Regions from separate parts of the Desulfonispora thiosulfatigenes DSM 11270 genome, predicted to be linked through region 2. Evidence: riboswitches for the same ligand, from Rfam matches in the RefSeq annotation. Region 2 holds a riboswitch; each other region holds the start of a gene.

Region 1 (6,807 bases), on a different contig from region 2:
TATACATTACCCCCGTTTACTTTTAGTAAATATAAGTACACAAATGTTAAGTAGCAATTTATAGTGTTTATTTTTCGTTATTTAATTCGTTTAAATCAAATGGCGTTTCTTGATATACATAATAGTTTAACCAGTTAGAAAATAATAAATTTGCATGTCCACGCCATCTCACAATAGGTTCTTTCGTTGGATCATCATTTGGATAATAATTTATCGGTACCTTTACATCCATTCCCTTATTAATATCTCGGTCATATTCCCATTTCAAAGTCAAAGGATCGTATTCAGCATGACCTAAAGCAAAAATTCTTCTACCATCTTTGCTAGCTACTAAATAAAGTCCTGCATCCTTTGATTCACATAATATTTTTAGCTCCGATATTTTTTCTACATCTTCCCTTTTTACCTCAGTATGTCTAGAATGTGGGATATAGAAAATATCATCAAACCCTTGCACTAATTTGCATTTAGTATTCGCAACAGTATGTTCAAATACACCAAAAACCTTTTCATCTACTGGATATTTAGGAATACCATAATGATGATAAAGACCAGCCTGAGCGCCCCAGCAAATATGAATAGTTGAAAAAACATTGGTTTTTGTAAAGTCCATGATTTTAGTTAATTCATTCCAATAATCAATTTCATTAAATTCCATGGTTTCTACTGGAGCTCCTGTAATAATCATGCCATCATATTTTTTATCTTTAATGTCATCAAAGTTCTTATAAAAACTCACTAAATGTTCAGGAGCTGTATTTTTTGATTCATGACTTTCCATGCAAATAAAATCAACCTCTAACTGAATCGGAAAGTTACTCAATAATCGTAATAACTGCGTTTCTGTCACAATTTTAGTTGGCATTAAATTTACTATTCCTATTTTAAGAGGACGAATATCTTGATGTATCGCCCTAGTATCATTCATTACAAATATATTTTCATTTAAAAGTATTTCTGTAGCCGGCAAATTCTGCGGTATAATAACTGGCATGTGCCTCATCCTTCCTTTTTCAATTAAATAAGCAATTAATAATTGAGATATTTCTTATCTACGTAAATAAGCTCGAACAAATAAAAGGAAGGAGCTACATGCCTTCAGGAATTTTCCCAAACTCACTATCGTTCAAACAGTGGGAAAATTCTTATCTTAAGACATTTCGCTCTTTTTATTCAAGCTCGCAATAATTTACTTAAGAAAATAAATTATCTTCTCTTTTTTACACTTACTTTAATGCTTGGTCAAAATCTTTTATAATATCTTCAATATCCTCTATCCCTACGGATACACGAATTAAATCTGGGGTGATTCCGCAAGCTATTTGTTGCTCTTCGGTTAATTGACGATGGGTCATACTAGCAGGGTGGAGCACGCTTGACCTAACATCTGCTACATGTACTACTAGGGCAGCTAATTTCAAACTATTCATAAACTTCTTACCTGCTTCATAGCCACCTTTAACACCAAATGTCAGTACGCCACTTGCTCCTTTAGGAAGATATTTTTGTGCTAAAGCATAACTTGGATGGTTTTCTAGTCCCGGATAATTTACCCAAGCTACATTCTCATGTTTTTCTAAAAATTCAGCTAATTTTAATGTATTTTCACTATGTCTTTCCATTCTTAAATGTAAAGTTTCTAAACCTATATTAGTTAAATATGCGTTAAATGGGCTCATACAAGATCCATAATCTCTCATTAAAGTAACCCTAGCTTTTACAATATATGCAGCATCACCAAATGTTTCTGTATAGCTTAATCCATGATAGCTTGGATCTGGCTCTGTTATTTCAGGATACTTACCAGTATTCCAATTAAAGTTTCCCCCATCTACTATTATTCCACCTACGCTTGAAGCGTGTCCATCAATGTATTTTGTTGTCGAGTGGATAACAATATTTGCTCCATGCTCAAATGGCCTACATAAATAAGGAGTTGGAAATGTATTATCAACGATTAAAGGAACATCTTTTGCTTTGGCAATCTGTGCAAACTTTTCAAAGTCTAAAACATTTAACCCAGGATTACCTATACTTTCGGTGAAAATTGCTCTCGTATTAACACAAAAATGTTTTTCAATTTCTTCTGCAGATAATTCTGGATCTACAAAGGTTACTTCAATGCCAATTTTCTTTAAAGTAACTGCAAATAAGTTATATGTACCGCCATAAAGTGTTGAAATGGCTATCACATGGCTTCCCGCACCACAAATATTTAAAAGTGCAAGTGTTGAAGCTGCTTGACCAGAAGATGTTGCTAATGCCCCTACCCCTCCTTCTAACATATTTACTTTTTCCTCTAATGCAGCTACTGTTGGATTACTTATTCTAGAATACATATGACCATTCTCTTCTAAATCAAATAACCTAGCTACTTGGTCAACATCGTCATATTTATAAGTTGTTGATTGATATAATGGCAATACCCTTGGTTCTCCTGCTTTTGGCTCATATCCACCTTGAACACTCCTTGTTCCTAATCCCCACTCTTTTTTCATCATAAACCCTCCTTAAAATATATAACTTAAACAAAAAAGCCACCTCCTAAGAAGTGGCTCTAATCAACAAGTGACTACCTACCTCTTATCTTCCAGGTTACCCTGCAGGATTTAGCACATTTCTAGTTAAATACTAGCTGTTGCTGGGTTTCATCGGGCCAGTCCCTCCACCACTCTAGATAAGAATTTATATTTAATTTTCTTTATAGCATAACCATAATAACTTACTTTGTCAAGATATCTTTATTTTTTCAACATCTCTGGATCTAAACTAATCATTTTCTTAAAGTCATAGTTTTTAGTTAATCTAAATACTACCGGACTTAAGGCAAGCATACCAATAAGGTTAGGTAAGATCATTAGACCATTAAAGGCATCGGAAATTGACCATACAATCTCTAAGTTAGTTACAGCTCCAACAAAACAAGCAATAACCCAAGCCCATTTATAATATAATTCACCTTTTACACCGATGAAATATTCTAAACATTTAGAACCATAGTAGTACCATCCTAAAATAGTTGAATATGCGAAGAAAATAAGACCAAATAAAATAACTAAATCTCCAGGTCCTGGTAATAACATTTTAAAAGCATTAGATGTTAAAGCTGCACCTGTTAATAACTCTATTCCTTGCTCTGCTAATTCTGCTTTCATTGTTACTGGGTACATCATTCCATCACTACCAGTTAGTTGCATAATTCCATCTGCTCCAATATTTACAAATGGAGAAACTAGAATAACTAATGCAGTCATAGAACATACGATTAATGTATCAATAAAAGATCCTAAAGAACCAATGATACCTTGTTTAACTGGGTCTGTAGTTGAAGCTGCACCGTGTACAATTGCTGCTGTACCAAGACCTGCTTCATTAGAGAATACTCCACGAGATACCCCAAATCTAACAACTGAACCTAAAAGTCCACCTTGAACTGCATGACCTGAAAATGCTGTACTGAAAATCATACCAAAAGCATGAGGAATCTTGTCATAGTTTAAAGCTAAAATGGTTATAGCTCCTACGACATATACTAAAGACATAATTGGTACAATTTTATCCGCAACTTTACCAATTGATTTAATACCACCAATTAAAACTAATCCAGTTGCCCCAGCAACAATTAAACCTGTAATCCATGTAGAAACACCCCAAGAATCATGAACAACTTGAGCTACTGAGTTTGCTTGCACAAGTGTACCAGGTCCAAAACAAGCAATTAATCCAAAGAAAGCAAATGCTCCACCAAGCCATGCCCACCCAGGTCCCATACCATTTTTGATATAGAACATCGGTCCGCCCGACTTTTCACCATTTGCATTTGTTTCTCTATAAAGAATAGCTAAAACTGCTTCAGCATATTTAGTCGCGCCACCTACAGAAGCTGTAACCCACATCCAAAAAACTGCTCCCGGTCCCCCCATAGTGATTGCTGTAGCAACCCCGGCTATATTACCAGTACCAATAGTAGCAGCTAGTGATGTCATAAGAGCCGTAAATGGAGAAATGTCACCATCCTTAGTTGTTGCTCTACTAGTAAATAATAATTTAAACGCTAATCCCAATTTTCTAAATTGTAAGAATTTTGTTCCTACAGTTAATAAAAGTCCAGTACCTACTAACAACGAAACCATTAATGGTCCCCAGGCAAAGTTTCCAAGCATTCCGACAAATTTTTCAAAAGCTTGCATTTACAACACATCCTCTCTCAAAAGTAATTAGTATAAAATTATGAATCCACTGTTTTGCTTATGCTAATGCTTATGCTTATGCTTATTGACACCTCCATATGAAAACCCAATAATAAAGATAAATTTAAATTATCAAAAGATTTCCTAAATTAAGAATTATAATTATATTGAAAATAATATTTGCAATTAAATTATAATTTATCCTTTAAATATTCTCAATAGATTTTAAATTTTCTGTCTATTAGAATAAATGATATATACCATAAGAATGTGCAGAATATGTAATATTTTGTACAACCATAGCATATATATAAAAAAATACAGTGTATACATACACTGTATTTTTCATATTTTAGTAGATAATGCTTTAGCTTACTTATTATAAATACCTACTATTATTTAAACCTTACTTTAATTCTTATTTATAATTAACTTTTAAATTTAAGTAACTCCTGCATTTCTTTAGAGTCATCCATTTTCATATTTTTAAAGTCATATCTTCTCACAACTTTAAATACAATTGGACTTAAAAGAACTAAGGCTATTAAGTTAGGGATTATCATTAAGCCATTAAAGGCATCAGACACAGCCCATACGATGTCAAGCTTAATAACTGCTCCTACTAAACACATCGCAACCCATAACCACTTATATAAATTAACACCTCTTAACCCTACAAGGTATTCTAAACATTTTGCCCCATAATAATACCATCCTAAGATAGTAGAATAAGAGAAAAATACTAATCCAAATAAAATAAGTAAATCACCAGGTCCTGGTAAGCCAACATGGAATGCTTGTGAAGTTAAAGCTGCTCCCGTTATAAAATCAATTCCTTGAGCCGCAAGATCAGCCCTCATTGATACTGGATACATCGCCCCATCACTTGCTAATAATTGCATGATACCGTCTGGTCCAATATTAACAAAAGGAGAAGTTAAAATTACTAAAGCAGTCATTGTACACACAACAATTGTATCAATAAATGCACCTAAAGAACCAATTAAACCTTGTTTTACTGGATCACTTGTTGAAGCTGCTCCATGAGCAATCGCTCCTGTACCAAGTCCCGCTTCATTTGAAAACACACCACGAGATACCCCATATCTAATAATGGTTCCTAATAAACCACCTTGAACTGCATGACCAGAAAATGCACTCTCAAAAATCATCCCAAAAGCATGAGGGATCTTGTCCACATTAAATGCTAAAATTACTAATGCACCTACAATGTAAACTAGTGACATCACAGGTACAACCTTACCTGCTACACTTCCGATAGATTTAATACCACCAATTAAAACAAGACCTGTTGCTACTGCAATTACACTTCCTGTTATCCATGGAGAAACTCCCCATGAACTATTTACAACCTCAGCTAAAGAGTTTGCTTGTACTAAGGTTCCTGGTCCAAAACAAGCAATTAAACCAAAAAAGGCAAAAACTGCTCCTAACCAATACCACCTCTTACCTAAACCGTTTTTAATGTAATACATTGGTCCACCTGATTTAAAGCCCCACTCATTTGTCTCTCTATAAGTGATCGACAAAACAGCCTCTGCAAATTGAGTAGCTCCACCAACAGCTGCTGTAATCCACATCCAAAATATTGCTCCTGGTCCACCAAAGGTAATCGCAGTTGATACCCCGGCAATATTTCCTGTACCAATGGTAGACGCTAATGAAGTCATTAACGCTGCAAAAGGAGAAATATCCCCTTCACCTGTTGTTTTCGTATTTGTAAATAAAAGCTTTAAAGAAACGAAAAGTTTTCTAATTTGTATAACTCCAGTACCAAGAGTCAGATATAATCCTGTTCCTACTAATAAGGAAACCATTATAGGACCCCAGGCAAAGTTACTGACAGCTACAGCTATTTGAGTAAATTGATCCATGCTTATCCCCCTTTAACTATGTATAATGTCCGGCTAATTTTCACAAAACTAGCAAAAAGATAAAGTTGATTAAAAAACATATCATGATAAATTTTTTTTACTTATCGATAATAGTATATATTTAGACAAATTTCAACAATTGTGCGAAAATTCAGCGATTAAAAAATATTATCAATAGTATAAATAATATTCCATAACACATATAATCATTTGCTTATTAATTCTCCTTATGACCAATAAATTATTTTCTAACTTAAAATATTTAATCTATTATCTAGATTATCTCCATATTTCAGGGATATATGTAAGGTTTCTGTAAATAATTGAGCATTTAAATTAAGAAAAGATACTTGTTCTAATCTACTTTATTAAGCGATATATATAATAAATAAAAAGATTTTACTAAAACAAATAGGATGGTACATATGTTTAATTTTAGGTATATGCGTTATCGACACCTTAATTATAAAAGATTTTTTATCTATATTTTAATTTTGCTCAGTCTTATTTTTATACTAAAAGGGTGTTTTTCATCTAAGGAAAAAATAGAGCCATCACCTACACCCACGCCTTCAGTTCAGGAAGGTATGGATCAGTATAAGAACGTAGCTGTTTATTATAATGGGACAGAGTATACAACATCTCATGGCAAGCATTATAGTGCAGATGGCTATTATTATGGACTTAAATGGCAATGTGTAGAGTATGTGAAGCGTTTTTAT
Region 2 (6,807 bases):
TCTTCAAATAATGAGTTAGCCCAAGCAGGTCCTTTACCTTCTTTATTTGTGCAATATGGCATACTTGGAGCTGATCCACCCCAAATTGATGAACAACCTGTAGCATTTGCAATCATCATTCTATCACCAAATAATTGAGTGATTAATTTTGCATAAGGTGTCTCTCCACAACCCGCACAAGCACCAGAGAATTCAAATAAAGGTTGTGCAAATTGGCTACCTTTTACAGAGTCTTTACTCATTAAGTTATCTTTGTAATCAACAGAATTTTCAAGGTAATTCCAGTTATCAGCTTCAGTTTCAGCTACAACATCAAGATTTTTCATCACTAATGCTTTTTCTTTAGCTGGGCAAACATCAGCACAACTTCCACAGCCAGCACAGTCATAAGGACTTACTTGGATACGGAATTCTAAACCTTCAAATTGTTTACCAATAGCTTTTTTAGTTTGTAAATTTTCAGGCGCATTTTTTACGTCTTCTTCATTTAATAAGAATGGTCTAATAGCTGCATGTGGACATACTAGAGCACATTGATTACATTGGATACAATTGTCCACTACCCATTCAGGTACCTTAATAGCTATTCCACGTTTTTCATATTTAGCTGTAGCTTGTGGGAATGTACCATCTTCCATACCTATAAATGTACTTACTGGTAATTTATCCCCCTGTTGTTGATTCATTGGCTCAATAACATTTTTAACAAACTCAGGAACATCAGTAGTTGCTGCTACTTCATCTAAAACATTTATTTGAGTCCAAGTAATCGGAACATCTATTTTAACTAAAGCTTCTGCCGCACGGTCAACAGCTGCATTGTTCATGTTAACAATTGCGTCACCTTTTTTACCATAAGTCTTTTTAATTGCCGTTTTAATATAGCCTACTGCCTCATCATAAGGAATAACATTAGCTAATTTAAAGAATGCAGATTGAGTAACCATATTTGTTCTATGACCAAGTCCTACTTCTGCTGCAATATCAATTGCATTAATAATGTAGAAGTTTGCTTTCTTTTCAGCTAAGTGCTTTTTAAGACTAGCTGGTAAATGCTCTTCTACTTCAGAAGGATCCCAGTTGCAGTTTAATAAGAAAGTACCACCCTCTTTTAAACCTTCGATAACATCATATTGATAAATATAAGCCTGTTTGTGACAAGCAATATAGTCAGCTTGGTCAATTAAATAAGTTGATCTAATTGGTGTCTTACCAAAACGCAAGTGAGAAATAGTAATACCACCAGATTTTTTAGAGTCATATGCAAAATATCCTTGTGCATAAAGATCAGTGTTATCACCGATAATTTTAATAGCGTCTTTGTTAGCTCCTACTGTACCATCAGAACCAAAGCCCCAGAACTTACAGCTTGTAATATCTTTAGGTGCAACATTAATTTGCTCTGTAGGATTTAAACTTGTAAATGTAACGTCATCATTGATTCCGATTGTAAATCCGTTTTTAGGCTCATCAGCATTTAAGTTTTCAAATACTGCTTTAAGGTAAGTTGGAGTTACATCTTTAGATCCAAGTCCATATCTTCCGCCTACGATTAATGGAGAATTCTCTCTACCATAAAATAAAGCACGAATTTCTTCAAATAAAGGTTCGCCTAATGCGCCTGGCTCTTTAGTTCTATCTAAAACAGCAATTTTCTTAACTGTTTCTGGTAATACATCAAAGAAATATTTTGGAGAAAATGGACGATATAAATGGATTTTAATAATACCTACTTTTTCTCCTCTTGCTACTAAATAGTCTACAGTTTCTTCTAAAGATTCAGTTACTGAACCCATTGCAATAACAACACGTTTAGCATCAGGAGCACCATAATAATTAAATGGTTTATACTCTCTACCTGTAATGTCGCTAATTTCTTTCATGTAGTCTGCTACGATATCTGGAACAGCATCATAGAATTTATTTTGTACTTCACGACCTTGGAAGAACACGTCAGGGTTTTGAGCCGTACCTCTTAATACTGGTGCCTCTGGATTTAAAGCGCGATCTCTAAATTCTTGAACTGCTTCTTTATCTAATAATCTGTCAAAATGTTCGTAATCCATTACTTCTACTTTTTGAATTTCATGAGAAGTTCTAAAACCATCAAAGAAATGTAAAAATGGCATTCTAGCTTTAATTGCTGCTAAGTGAGCAACTCCACCTAAATCCATTACTTCTTGTACACTACCAGTTGCAAGCATAGCAAATCCAGTTTGACGACAAGCCATAACGTCTGAATGATCTCCAAAGATATTAAGAGCATGTGTTGCTAATGAACGAGCACTTACGTGGAATACAGCTGGTAAAAGTTCACCTGCAAGTTTATACATATTAGGAATCATTAATAATAAACCTTGAGATGCTGTATAAGTAGTTGTTAAAGCACCAGCTTGTAAAGAACCGTGTACAGTACCAGCAGCCCCTGCTTCAGATTGTAATTCAGTTACTGTTACTGTTTGTCCAAAAATATTTTTCTTTCCTTGTGAACTCCACTCTTCAACGGACTCTGCCATTGGTGAAGATGGTGTAATAGGGTATATTGAAGCAATTTCTGTAAACGCATATGAACAATGTGCGGCTGCAGTATTGCCATCCATAGTTTTCATTACTTTTGCCATTAAAAAATTCACTCCTTAGTAAAATTAAAATAAATTTAACTTATCTCATTATACACACAAGTAATAAGTCTTGTGAAGTTCATTACAATATTTTGTAATTTTCTAAATAATATCTATATTAAATCAACTCCTTTAATCCCCCCTTATTATTTTACTTTTTTACTATAATCATGATTATATTTACTTAAAATTACATAAATAATTATATAATTCTAAATTATGTGGTGTGTTAATATATAATTTAAAATTTTCAGTTTATTTTTGCTTTTTATATATTAAATAAAACTAATTTATCCTAGTATAATGAGCATTTTATGGTTAAAATATTAGTTATGAACAGAATATGGGAAATAGACTTTTTACGTGGAATAGCTCTTGTTTTAATGATTTATTATCACCTATGTTTTGACTTAGTAGAATTTTATGATTATTCACTTAATTACGAAGGAGGTCTTATCTATTTGCTCGGCAAATTATCTTCTACTCTTTTTATTATTTTAGCAGGTATTAGTAGTAGTTTAAGTAAAAACAATTATAAAAGAAGTATCAAAATACTCGGGTTTGCCTTAATAATAACAATTGCAACTTATATCTTTGATCCCGAGACATATATTAGATTTGGTATTTTGCATTTATTAGGATTAAGTATTTTTCTTTCTACCTTTTTTATTAAACTATCTAAATATACACTACTGATTTTAGGTCTTTTAATTACTTTAATAGGATATTACTTTAAAAATATAACCATGTCTAGTAATTTATTGTTCCCTCTAGGGCTAATTAATGATAACTACATATCCTTAGATTACTTTCCCCTCTTTCCCTACTTTGGAGTATTTCTGTTAGGAATGTTTTTAGGAAAGATTTTGTACCAGCAAAAAAGGTCAATAATTAATCTTAATTTAAATATTGAAGCTATCTCTTACTTAGGAAGACATTCCTTACTAATTTATTTAGTGCACCAGCCTCTTTTATTAGCTTTTTTATATCTATTCTATAGTATTTTTGAGTAAAAACATACTAAAATTTATGTCTAAAGAACAGATTAAGCTTATGCTACTTCTTAGTCTGTTCTTTATTTACTTAATTAAGGAAACTAATCAACATGTTAAGTTAATTTTATTCTTCGTGGATTTCTTCTGCCTGAACTTTATTTAAAATTAGTTTATAACCATCAGCACCATAATTTAGACACTTTTTAACGCGACTAATAGTAGCGGTGCTTGCACCTGTTTCCGTAGCAATATCTGTATAAGTTCTATCTTTATCTAACATTTTGGCTACTTCTAACCTTTGAGCAATTGACTTTAATTCGCTAATTGTCAAAATATCCTCAAAAAACCGGTGACATTCTTCTGTATTTTCTAATAATAATATTGCTTCTATAAATTTATCAATAAACGGTTCTTTTAAACGATTATTATACATTAGATTCGCTCCTTTATTATTTCTAACTCACACTTTAACATACTAATATTTTACCAATATAATATACATAATTAAAGCTTTAAATCTTATTAGTTGTATTTCCTACTTAAACTTATTGACAGATAAATATAGTGATGCTATTATTTTTCTTAAAGCAAATAACATATAACCATCAAGAGAGGTGGAGGGACTGGCCCTGTGAAACCCGGCAACAACTGATTTAATCAGAAATGTGCCAATTCCAGCAGAAAAACTCTGAGAGATGGTAGTAATATTAGTTTATTACCTCTCGTATACAGCGAGGGGTTTTTTGTTATCTATGATTCGAGGTGTAATATTTGATTAAAATAAATGAACTAACTAAAATTTACGGCACAGGAAAAGGCTCTGTTAAGGCTATTGATAATATTAGTTTGGATATTAAAAAAGGTGATATTTATGGTATTATTGGCTTAAGTGGAGCTGGTAAAAGTAGTTTAATTAGATGTATTAACCTTTTAGAAAAACCAACTAAGGGTAGTATTAAAATTAATGATGTAGATATAGTTAAGCTTAAAAATCCTGTAGTAAGAAAAATCAGACAAAAAATAGGAATGATTTTTCAGCATTTTAATCTTTTAAGTTCTCGTACTGTGCTAGAAAATATTATGTTGCCTTTAGAAGTAGCTGATATCCCAAAAGACAAAAGGCTAGAACGCGCTACTGAGCTACTTAAGCTGGTTAATCTTGAAGATAAAGCAAATATGTATCCTTCTCAGCTTAGTGGTGGGCAAAAACAAAGAGTGGGTATAGCTCGTGCAATTGCAAATGAACCTGATATATTACTATGTGATGAAGCTACTTCAGCCCTTGACCCGCAAACTACTCACTCAATTTTACAATTATTAAAATCAATTAATGAAAAATTCAAAATAACGATAGTTCTAATTACTCATGAAATGGAAGTTATCAAAACCGTATGTAATGAAGTTGCTGTTATTGAAGGTGGCCATATTGTGGAAAAAGGTAGGGTTTTAGATATTTTCACTAATCCTAAGCATCCTACTACTCAAACCTTTTTAGGACATAATGATAAGAAATTGCCTGCTAGCGTATTAAAGGATTTACTAGGTTTTATCCTTAGTATAACCTTTTTAGGACCTAGCGCAAAAGAACCTTTAGTAGCTATTTTACAACAAGAATTAAACTTATCTCCTAATATTTTATGGGGTAAAATAGAAACAATCCAAGATACAACGGTTGGTCATCTAATTCTACATATAAAAGGAACAGATGACGAAAGACAAAAAGCTTCAAAACTTCTTGAAAGTAAAGGAGTTAGTGTGGAGGTTTTAAAACATGCTTGAATTTTTTAGTTTTATCCCGAATATAAATTTAATCATTGATGGAGTTTGGCAAACTCTTTATATGCTCTTTGCATCAGTAATAATTTCACATATTATTGGAGTGCCTTTAGGTATTTTATTAGTTGTAACTGATGAAAAACATATATTACCGTTCCCAGCATTTAATAAAATCTTAGGAATTATCATTAATATTGGTAGATCAATTCCCTTTATAATTCTATTAGTTGCTATTATTCCATTTACAAGATGGTTAGTAGGTTCAAGTATTGATACTACTGCCTCAATAGTTCCCTTAACTGTAGGTGCTATTCCCTTAGTAGCAAGAATGGTCGAAAGTTCTCTTAAAGAGATTTCATGGGGTTTAATCGAAGCAGCTTTAAGTATGGGTGCTTCTCCTATGCAAATTATTTTTAAAGTTTTATTACCTGAGTCTTTACCATCTTTAATTTTAGGAGCAACAATAACTGCAGTAACCTTGGTAAGTTTCTCGGCTATGGCTGGAGCTATTGGTGGTGGAGGATTAGGAGATATTGCTGTTCGTTACGGTTATCATCGGCATCAAACTGATGTAATGTGGTTTTCTATTGTAATTCTGACTGTACTTGTACAAATAATGCAGGTTTTCGGGGAATTCCTTTCCCAAAAAATAAGAAAAAGCTAAGGAGGATTATTAATGAATTTCAAGAAAATTATTTCCATCACTATCATCTTGCTTTTAGCAGTAAGTTTGGTAGGTTGCGGGGGCCAAGATGCACCTAAGGAAAATGCAGACGGAGCAAAAGTTATTAAAGTTGGTGCTAGCCCTACCCCTCATGCAGACATATTAGAAAAAGCAGGGGAATTATTAAAAGAAAAAGGCTATGAGTTAAAAGTTACTGAATTTACTGATTATGTAATGCCTAATACAGCTTTGGATGAAGGTAGCATTGACGCTAACTACTTCCAACACCTTCCATACCTTGAGGATTTTAATAAATCTCATAATTTAGATTTAGTGTCTGCTGTGAAAGTTCACTTTGAACCTTTAGGAATTTATAGTGCAAATCTTAAATCTTTAGAAGAACTTAAAGATGGGGATAAAATCGCTGTTCCTAATGATCCTAGTAACGAAGCAAGAGCTTTATTATTATTAGAAAGTGCTGGTCTTATCAAAGTTGATAGTGAAAAAGGTTTAAATGCTACACCTCAAGATATTGAAAATCCAAGAAATTTTCAAATTGTAGAGTTAGAAGCTGCTAGCTTAAGTACTTCTTTAGAAGATGTATCACTTGCTGTTATTAATGGAAATTATGCAATTGATGCTGACTTAAACCCTGCTAAAGATGCTTTAGCAAGTGAAGAAAAAACTTCTTTAGCTGCTGACACGTTTGCCAATATCATTGCAGTAAAAAATGAAACTAAAGACAGTGATT
Region 3 (6,807 bases), on a different contig from region 2:
AAAATTAACCCCTGAATCTATTTTAGCCTCTACCTTACTCACTTCTATTTCTAAATCAGTAGCTGTAGGATTTGCAACTCCCCCAATAAAAAATTCTGTTGCTTCATTTAAATTATTGCCCATCATATCTGTACCTTGATTTAAGGTGTTTGCAAGTTTTATTAAACCAGTAGAATCTAATTCAAAAACCCCTTTTGCCTCTGGATGATCTCCATTTTCTGGCTTGTCACCTGTTAAGGTTAAAATATTTTTAACCCCTAAAGCATATGCTCCTAAAAGTTCTGATTGTAAGCCAATAACATTTCTATCCCTGCAAGTTAAATGAAAAATCGCTTCTAACTGTAATTCTTTTTGTACTAAATGAGCAAGGGCTATCGGACTCATTCTCATTTTACCCATAGGACAATCTGCGATATTTACAGCATCAACTACCCCTTTTAAGTTTTTCATTTTTTCATAAACAATCCAAGGGCTAGCCCCTTTAGGTGGATCTATTTCGACAGTTGTTACAAATTGTTTATTATTTAACTTATTTTTCAAACCATTCATTATTTACTCCCCCTGAGTGATTCTAATATTTGAACTGCGCTAACAGCATCCTTCGCATATCCATCAGCGCCTGATTCCTTAGCAAAATCTTCATTAATTACTGCTCCCCCAATTATTACCTTTATATTTGGTAATCTTTCTTTTAAATAATCAATTGTTTTTGGAATTTCCATCATTGTCGTCGTCATTAAAGCACTAAGTCCTACAAAGCTTGCCTTTTCTTTCTCGCAAGCCTTATAAAAATCTTCTGTTTCAATATTTTTTCCTAGATCTATGACCCTAAATCCATGATTTTTTAACATTACCCCGACCATGTTTTTACCGATATCATGGACATCACCTTTTACTGTGCCAATAATGATGGTTTCTTTTTGAATAGAGTCAAATTTTCCGTCCATTTCTTTCTCTAAAAGATCAAAAGCCTTTTGACTAGTTTCTGCACTTAACATTAATTGTGGTAAATAATACTCACCCTTACCAAACTTTTCCCCGACAATATTGAGCCCTGGGATTAAACCTTGGTTTATAATCTCTATGGGAGTGACCTTTTCCTGTAAAAGAGCTGTAATAGTCCCTCTAATACCTTGGGATCCTTTAATTACTTGATTAGTTACTAGTTCTAGAGAAGGTATACTTGCATTAATTTCTACTTCTTTTACTTCTAGGGAATTTTTCTTAATATAATTATTCCCTTTTGGATCTCGTCCCGCTAAAAAAGAAGCCGCTTCTAAACTTGTTAACATATTTTTATCTAAAGGATTAATAATTGCTACATCTAGACCACTTGCAATTGCCATTGCTAAAAAGGCGGAATTAATTTTACTCCGACTTGGTAGTCCATGAGAAACATTACTTACCCCTAAAATAGTGTTAACCCCCAAATTTTGCTTAACTAATTTAATAGTTTCTAAGGTTTCCTTGGCAGAATTATCATCTGTACCAATTGTTAATGCTAAACAATCTATATAAATATCCTTTTTAGAGATACCATAATCCTCGCAAGATTTACAAATCTTGTGGGCTATTTTTTTTCTCTCTTGGGCTGTTTCTGGAATTCCATTTTCATCTAATACAAGAGCAATTACGCCTGCTCCATACCTTTTCACTAATGGCAGAATTTTATTTAAGCTTTCCTGTTCACCGTTAATCGAGTTGACTAGAGCCTTACCTTGATAATTTTTCAAAGCATTTTCTAGCACTAAATGATTAGTAGAATCTATAACTAGAGGAATACTGATATTTTGTTGTAATAAATTAATTACCTTGGACATCGTTTCTTTTTCATCTATTCCAGGAGTCCCTACATTTACATCTAATAAATCAGCTCCAGCCTCTACTTGGATAGCCCCTTCTTCTTGGATAATTCCATAATTTCCTTCCTTAAGTCCCTGAGCAATTTTCTTTCTTGCTGTAGGATTAATTCTTTCCCCAATAATTTTAGGGAGCGTATCCTCGCCTAGGAAAATAACTTGTTCCCTACTTGCAAGAGTACTCCTTCTCTCTACGTTTCGAGCTAGTATTGTTATATTTTTAATCTTTTGCTTTAAATTTTTCGTATGCAGGGGACTACTTCCACAACATGAGCCAAAAATATTCATTCCTAGATTAAAAAAGGGTACCATTTTTTCTATAAAAAGTTGTGGATCTAAAGGGTAATACACTTTTCCTTCTTTCATCTCAGGTAGTCCTGCATTAGGCTCTACAATTACTGGCAAACTAGTAGTTCGAGTTATTTCTTCAATAACAGGGTATAATTCCTCAGGACCTCCTGAACAATTTGCACCAATAGCATCTGCTCCTAAACTTTCTAAAATAATAGCTGCGCTCCTTGGGGTTACTCCTGTTAAAGTCCTGCCGCCATCATAAGTAAGGCTACAAATTACAGGCAATGAGCAAACATCTTTTGCTGCTAAAAGTCCTGCCCTAACTTCTCCTAAATCGTGAAAGGTTTCAAAGATAATAAAATCTGCCCCACCTTTAGCTAAAGCATTTATTTGCTCTTTAAAAACATCATAAGCTTCATCAAAAGTCATATCTCCTAAGGGTTCTAAAAATCTACCCGTAGGACCAACCGAACCTGCTACAAAATATTTTCCATCATTAATACCTTTAGCAACTTCTACGCCCCTTTGGTTAATTTCTGCCACTTCATTTTCTAATCCATATTCCGAAAGCTTGATTCTATTACCACCAAAGGTATTTGTAGTCACTACATCTGCTCCAGCGTCAACATAAGCCTTGTGAACTTCTCGTACCTTTTTTGGCTCTTCTTTATTCATAAGTTCTGGACAAGCTCCTGGTGTTAAACCTTTTTCTTGTAAAAGAGTTCCCATTGCTCCGTCAAAAACTAAAACCTTTTTTAAGATATTCTCCAAGAGTACCACTCCTTAATTTAGCCAAAAATAAAACCGCTTCTATAATAAGAAGCGGTCATTAAATACCATAACTATCTACCTCTTATCTTCCAGGAATAAATCCTGCTGGAATTAGCACATTTCTAGCTTTGTTGCTAGTTGTTGCCGGGCTTCATAGGGCCAGTTCCCTCCACCACTCTTGATAAAATGTAATCTAATATTTTATTTTCTTTACTATATCTAGGATTAATCTATTTGTCAATCTTTATTGGTTCAGGTCATAAGTAATCTTTTACAACTATATCTATTTGTAATATCTTAATTAAAATTTCAAGAAATAATTTTGAATAAGTCTTTATTTTAGGTTAAGCTTTCTTTTCTACTTTCAATAATGTTTAACTTTCCCAGTGCTAGTAATAAAGGAGCTGCAAGTATTCCTCCACCAATTGCTTGAGTAAGGTTTCCAGGAACCCCAGCGAGAGCAGGCACAAAACCATATAAAAAGCTTTCATACACTAGATAGCCACCCACCATGATAACTCCTCCACCAAAAACAGCCGCTGCAAAGGACATTAACTTCTTACCTTTTGTTGCTTCTCCATTTACAAGTTTATGATAAATGAAACCAACTATCATCGCGTCTAACCCTTTCACGATAAAGGTCACCGGTGCATAAACAAGATAACCTGTAAATAAATCTGCTAAACCAGAACCCACAGCAGCTGCTAGCCCACCCACTACTGGACCTAATAAAATTCCACTCAAATAAACAATAGTATCTCCAATATGAATATACCCCTTTGTTGGACTTGGTATTTGAATTAACATCGTTCCTACAGTTACGAGTGCTGCCATGAGACCTGCAAACACTAATTGCTTTACAGTAATCTTCATTTTCATTCCTCCCAATAAGATTTTACTTTCCATTAATTAATTAGTATAATATCATTGTACCGATACATTAATGCAGTACGCTTTGTTTGTGTAGTTATTATATTAGAGTATAATTCTTTTCGTCAATATAAAAAGGTGGGATAATTCAAGTGAATGAATTTGTTTCGATACAGTTAGAGAGGAATAGCAAGGAACCTTTATATTTACAACTTAGTAATAGTATTTATAGTTTAATTGAACAAAATAAACTCAGGTCTAATGCAAAATTACCAGCTATTCGGAAATTAGCAGAGCTGCTTAAAGTTAATAATAGCACCGTGGTGAATGCATATAAACATTTAGAAAATAAAAATATCCTTTATTCGCAAAAAGGAAGTGGGACATATATTTCTCCTATTCCTCTGGAAAAATTATCAACTAATATTCCACAAATCAACCAAACAACTAAACATCATGTTGAAATTACTAAAGACACCTTAAACCTTGCAACCATTTCTATTTCTCCAGAACTATTTCCTGTTCAAGACTTTAAACGATTATTAAATACGGTCTTAGATAAAGATGGAGGTAATGCTTTTAATTATCAAGATAGTCAAGGTTACTTACCTCTTAGAGAGTCCATTTGTGATTATTTAGGATATCATAATGTCCGTACTACACCAGATAAAATTCAAATCATTTCAGGAGCTCAGCAGGGAATAGATATTCTTTCTAAAGGACTTTTACACTACGGAGATGTCTTGTTTGTTGAAAAGCCTACTTACCGAGGGGCAATTGCAAACTTTCAATCTAGGGGAGCTAAAATTATTGAAATACCACTTGAAGAAGATGGCATTGATCTAGATGTACTTGAAAACAATATGAAATTATTTCATCCTAAATTTATTTATATTATGAGCTACTATCAAAATCCTACTGGAATTTCTTATTCTTTAGAAAAAAAACATGCTTTAATTAAATTAGCTAATAAATATGATACTTATATTATAGAAGATGATTATTTAGGGGGCTTAAATTATTCTAATGAACCTTATATCCCCTTAAAAGCTTTTGATTATAAGAATAGAGTTATATATATTAAGACTTTTTCCAAAATTTTAATGCCTGGTCTACGTTTTGGTTTTATAGTCTTACCACAAAAAATATTACAAAGTGTCTTAGCAGCTAAACATACTACTGATATTGCCACTTCCGGCTTAATTCAACGTACTTTTGATCTATATTTAAGATCAAATTTGTGGAAAAAGCATATAAAAGAGATGTGCAATTACTATCAAAAAAGATATGAACTATTAGTATTAGAATTAAGTACTTTAAGTGATCATCTATCTTTTGTCCTTCCGCATGGAGGACTTAGTATTTGGGTTAAATTTAAGAACGTAAATGTAGAAGACTTGACTGCTAAATTATTAAGTAAAAATGTTCTAGTCTCACCAGCCTCTGCATTTTCCTTAGACCCTGAAATTTATCCCTACATTCGCTTAAGCTTTGCTGATGTAGAGCTTGAAAGGATTCCCGAAGCTATAAGCATAATTAAAGAAATTGTGCAAAGTCAAAATAACAAAGCTATATCTATTGAGCCCCTTTTATAAAGCACATATATTTAAACAGCTTGGGCAATCTATATTTAGATATGAGTGTCATGGAGTGCTGATATATGAAAAAAATAATTGTTTTTTTAATAGATTCCTTTATGCCTGAAGCCTTAGAAGAAGTGTTAAAACAAAATAAAGTACCTCTTTTTAAAGAATTAATTAAAAGAGGTAATATTAATAGGCAATGTGTTACCGTTTTTCCAACCATGTCAGCCAGTTTTGATGCTTCTTTAATTACAGGCGTAACCCCAGGCATCCATAAAATACCCGGATTGGTTTGGTATAGTAAAAAAGAAAATAGAATTATTAATTATGGGGCTCCCGCTGGATTTGTTTTTAAATTAGGGGTTTCTCAAGTTATTGCAGATACTTTATATAATCAAAATACTAAACATTTAGCACAAAATATAAAAACTATTTTTGAAGAACTAGACTTTAAAGGATATACATCAGGTTCCTTTTCTTACCAGGTCTATCGGGGTCATCACATTCATAAAATTAAATTTCCATGGTATATGAAGCCATTTAGTAAAAAAACGCCTAAACATATATCAGGTCCTAATCAAATTATTTTAGGACGCTTTTTGAATTCTTTAGATAAAAATATTAAAGCGCCTAAAAGTCTTTTCTCGAGGTTAGGTTTAAATGATAAATTTACGATAGAAGCTTTTATTAGTACTGTACAAGAAAATAAACAACCTGATTTTTCTTTACTTTATTTACCCAAAACTGATCAAGATGTGCATAAAAACCATTTAGAAGGTGGCATAGAAGGCTTAACTAAAGTTAATACTTTACTAGAGCAAGTTGTAAGTACTTATGGTTCTTTAGATAAAGCTTTAGAAGAAAATATTTTCATCTTAACAGGTGATCATTCCCAAATTAAAGTTCATCATTTTATTTACTTAGATTCTATTTTAAAGAATTTCAAATACCCTGCGCTTAAAGATAAAATAACCTTTAAACACGACTTAATTCTTTGTAACAACGAGCGGATGGCTTTCATTTATTATAGGGAAGAATATACAGCAGATAAAATTATCAAAGAATTGATTAAAGATCCTGGCATTGATTTAGTCGCCAGAAAGTCCGGAGGCTGGATTTATGTATATAATGACAGTATGGATAGATACTTTTCCTTTAAAAGAGGAGAAAATTACGTTGATGAATATGAGCAAAGCTGGGATATTAGTGGTGATTTTAATATTTTAGATTTACTAATTGATAGAAATAAAATTAAATATCGCATGTATCCTGATGCTCTTAATTTACTAGAAAGTGCTATCATCTCAAACGATTCATCTGTAATTATAGCTAATGCAAAACCTACTTATATGTTTAAATCCGAAAGCTCGTCAAACTATAAAGGCGGGGGTAGCCATGGTGGTCTTAATCAATTAGAAATGCATGTACCA

Evidence for each region. Region 2 has a riboswitch for S-adenosylmethionine ahead of B8965_RS02405 (methionine ABC transporter ATP-binding protein). Riboswitches for the same ligand answer to the same signal wherever they lie in the genome.
Region 1: another riboswitch for S-adenosylmethionine. It lies ahead of B8965_RS04440 (O-acetylhomoserine aminocarboxypropyltransferase/cysteine synthase family protein); the one in region 2 lies ahead of B8965_RS02405 (methionine ABC transporter ATP-binding protein).
Region 3: another riboswitch for S-adenosylmethionine. It lies ahead of B8965_RS04030 (homocysteine S-methyltransferase family protein); the one in region 2 lies ahead of B8965_RS02405 (methionine ABC transporter ATP-binding protein).

What each region holds. Positions count from the first base shown of each region.
Region 1 is NZ_FWWT01000013.1:149,869-156,675, forward strand. It holds gene B8965_RS04430 (ATP-binding protein) at 1-7, opposite strand, end outside; gene metA (homoserine O-acetyltransferase MetA) at 68-994, opposite strand; gene B8965_RS04440 (O-acetylhomoserine aminocarboxypropyltransferase/cysteine synthase family protein) at 1,227-2,501, opposite strand; SAM riboswitch class I at 2,581-2,684, opposite strand; gene B8965_RS04445 (alanine/glycine:cation symporter family protein) at 2,742-4,190, opposite strand; gene B8965_RS04450 (alanine/glycine:cation symporter family protein) at 4,619-6,085, opposite strand; gene B8965_RS04455 (CHAP domain-containing protein) at 6,673-6,807, shown strand, end outside.
Region 2 is NZ_FWWT01000008.1:121,589-128,395, forward strand. It holds gene nifJ (pyruvate:ferredoxin (flavodoxin) oxidoreductase) at 1-2,621, opposite strand, end outside; gene B8965_RS02395 (heparan-alpha-glucosaminide N-acetyltransferase) at 2,954-3,634, shown strand; gene B8965_RS02400 (YerC/YecD family TrpR-related protein) at 3,741-4,049, opposite strand; SAM riboswitch class I at 4,216-4,318, shown strand; gene B8965_RS02405 (methionine ABC transporter ATP-binding protein) at 4,388-5,395, shown strand; gene B8965_RS02410 (methionine ABC transporter permease) at 5,388-6,056, shown strand; gene B8965_RS02415 (MetQ/NlpA family ABC transporter substrate-binding protein) at 6,069-6,807, shown strand, end outside.
Region 3 is NZ_FWWT01000013.1:72,241-79,047, forward strand. It holds gene B8965_RS04025 (methylenetetrahydrofolate reductase) at 1-549, opposite strand, end outside; gene B8965_RS04030 (homocysteine S-methyltransferase family protein) at 549-2,924, opposite strand; SAM riboswitch class I at 3,004-3,112, opposite strand; gene B8965_RS04035 (ECF transporter S component) at 3,264-3,797, opposite strand; gene pdxR (MocR-like pyridoxine biosynthesis transcription factor PdxR) at 3,947-5,389, shown strand; gene B8965_RS04045 (alkaline phosphatase family protein) at 5,455-6,807, shown strand, end outside.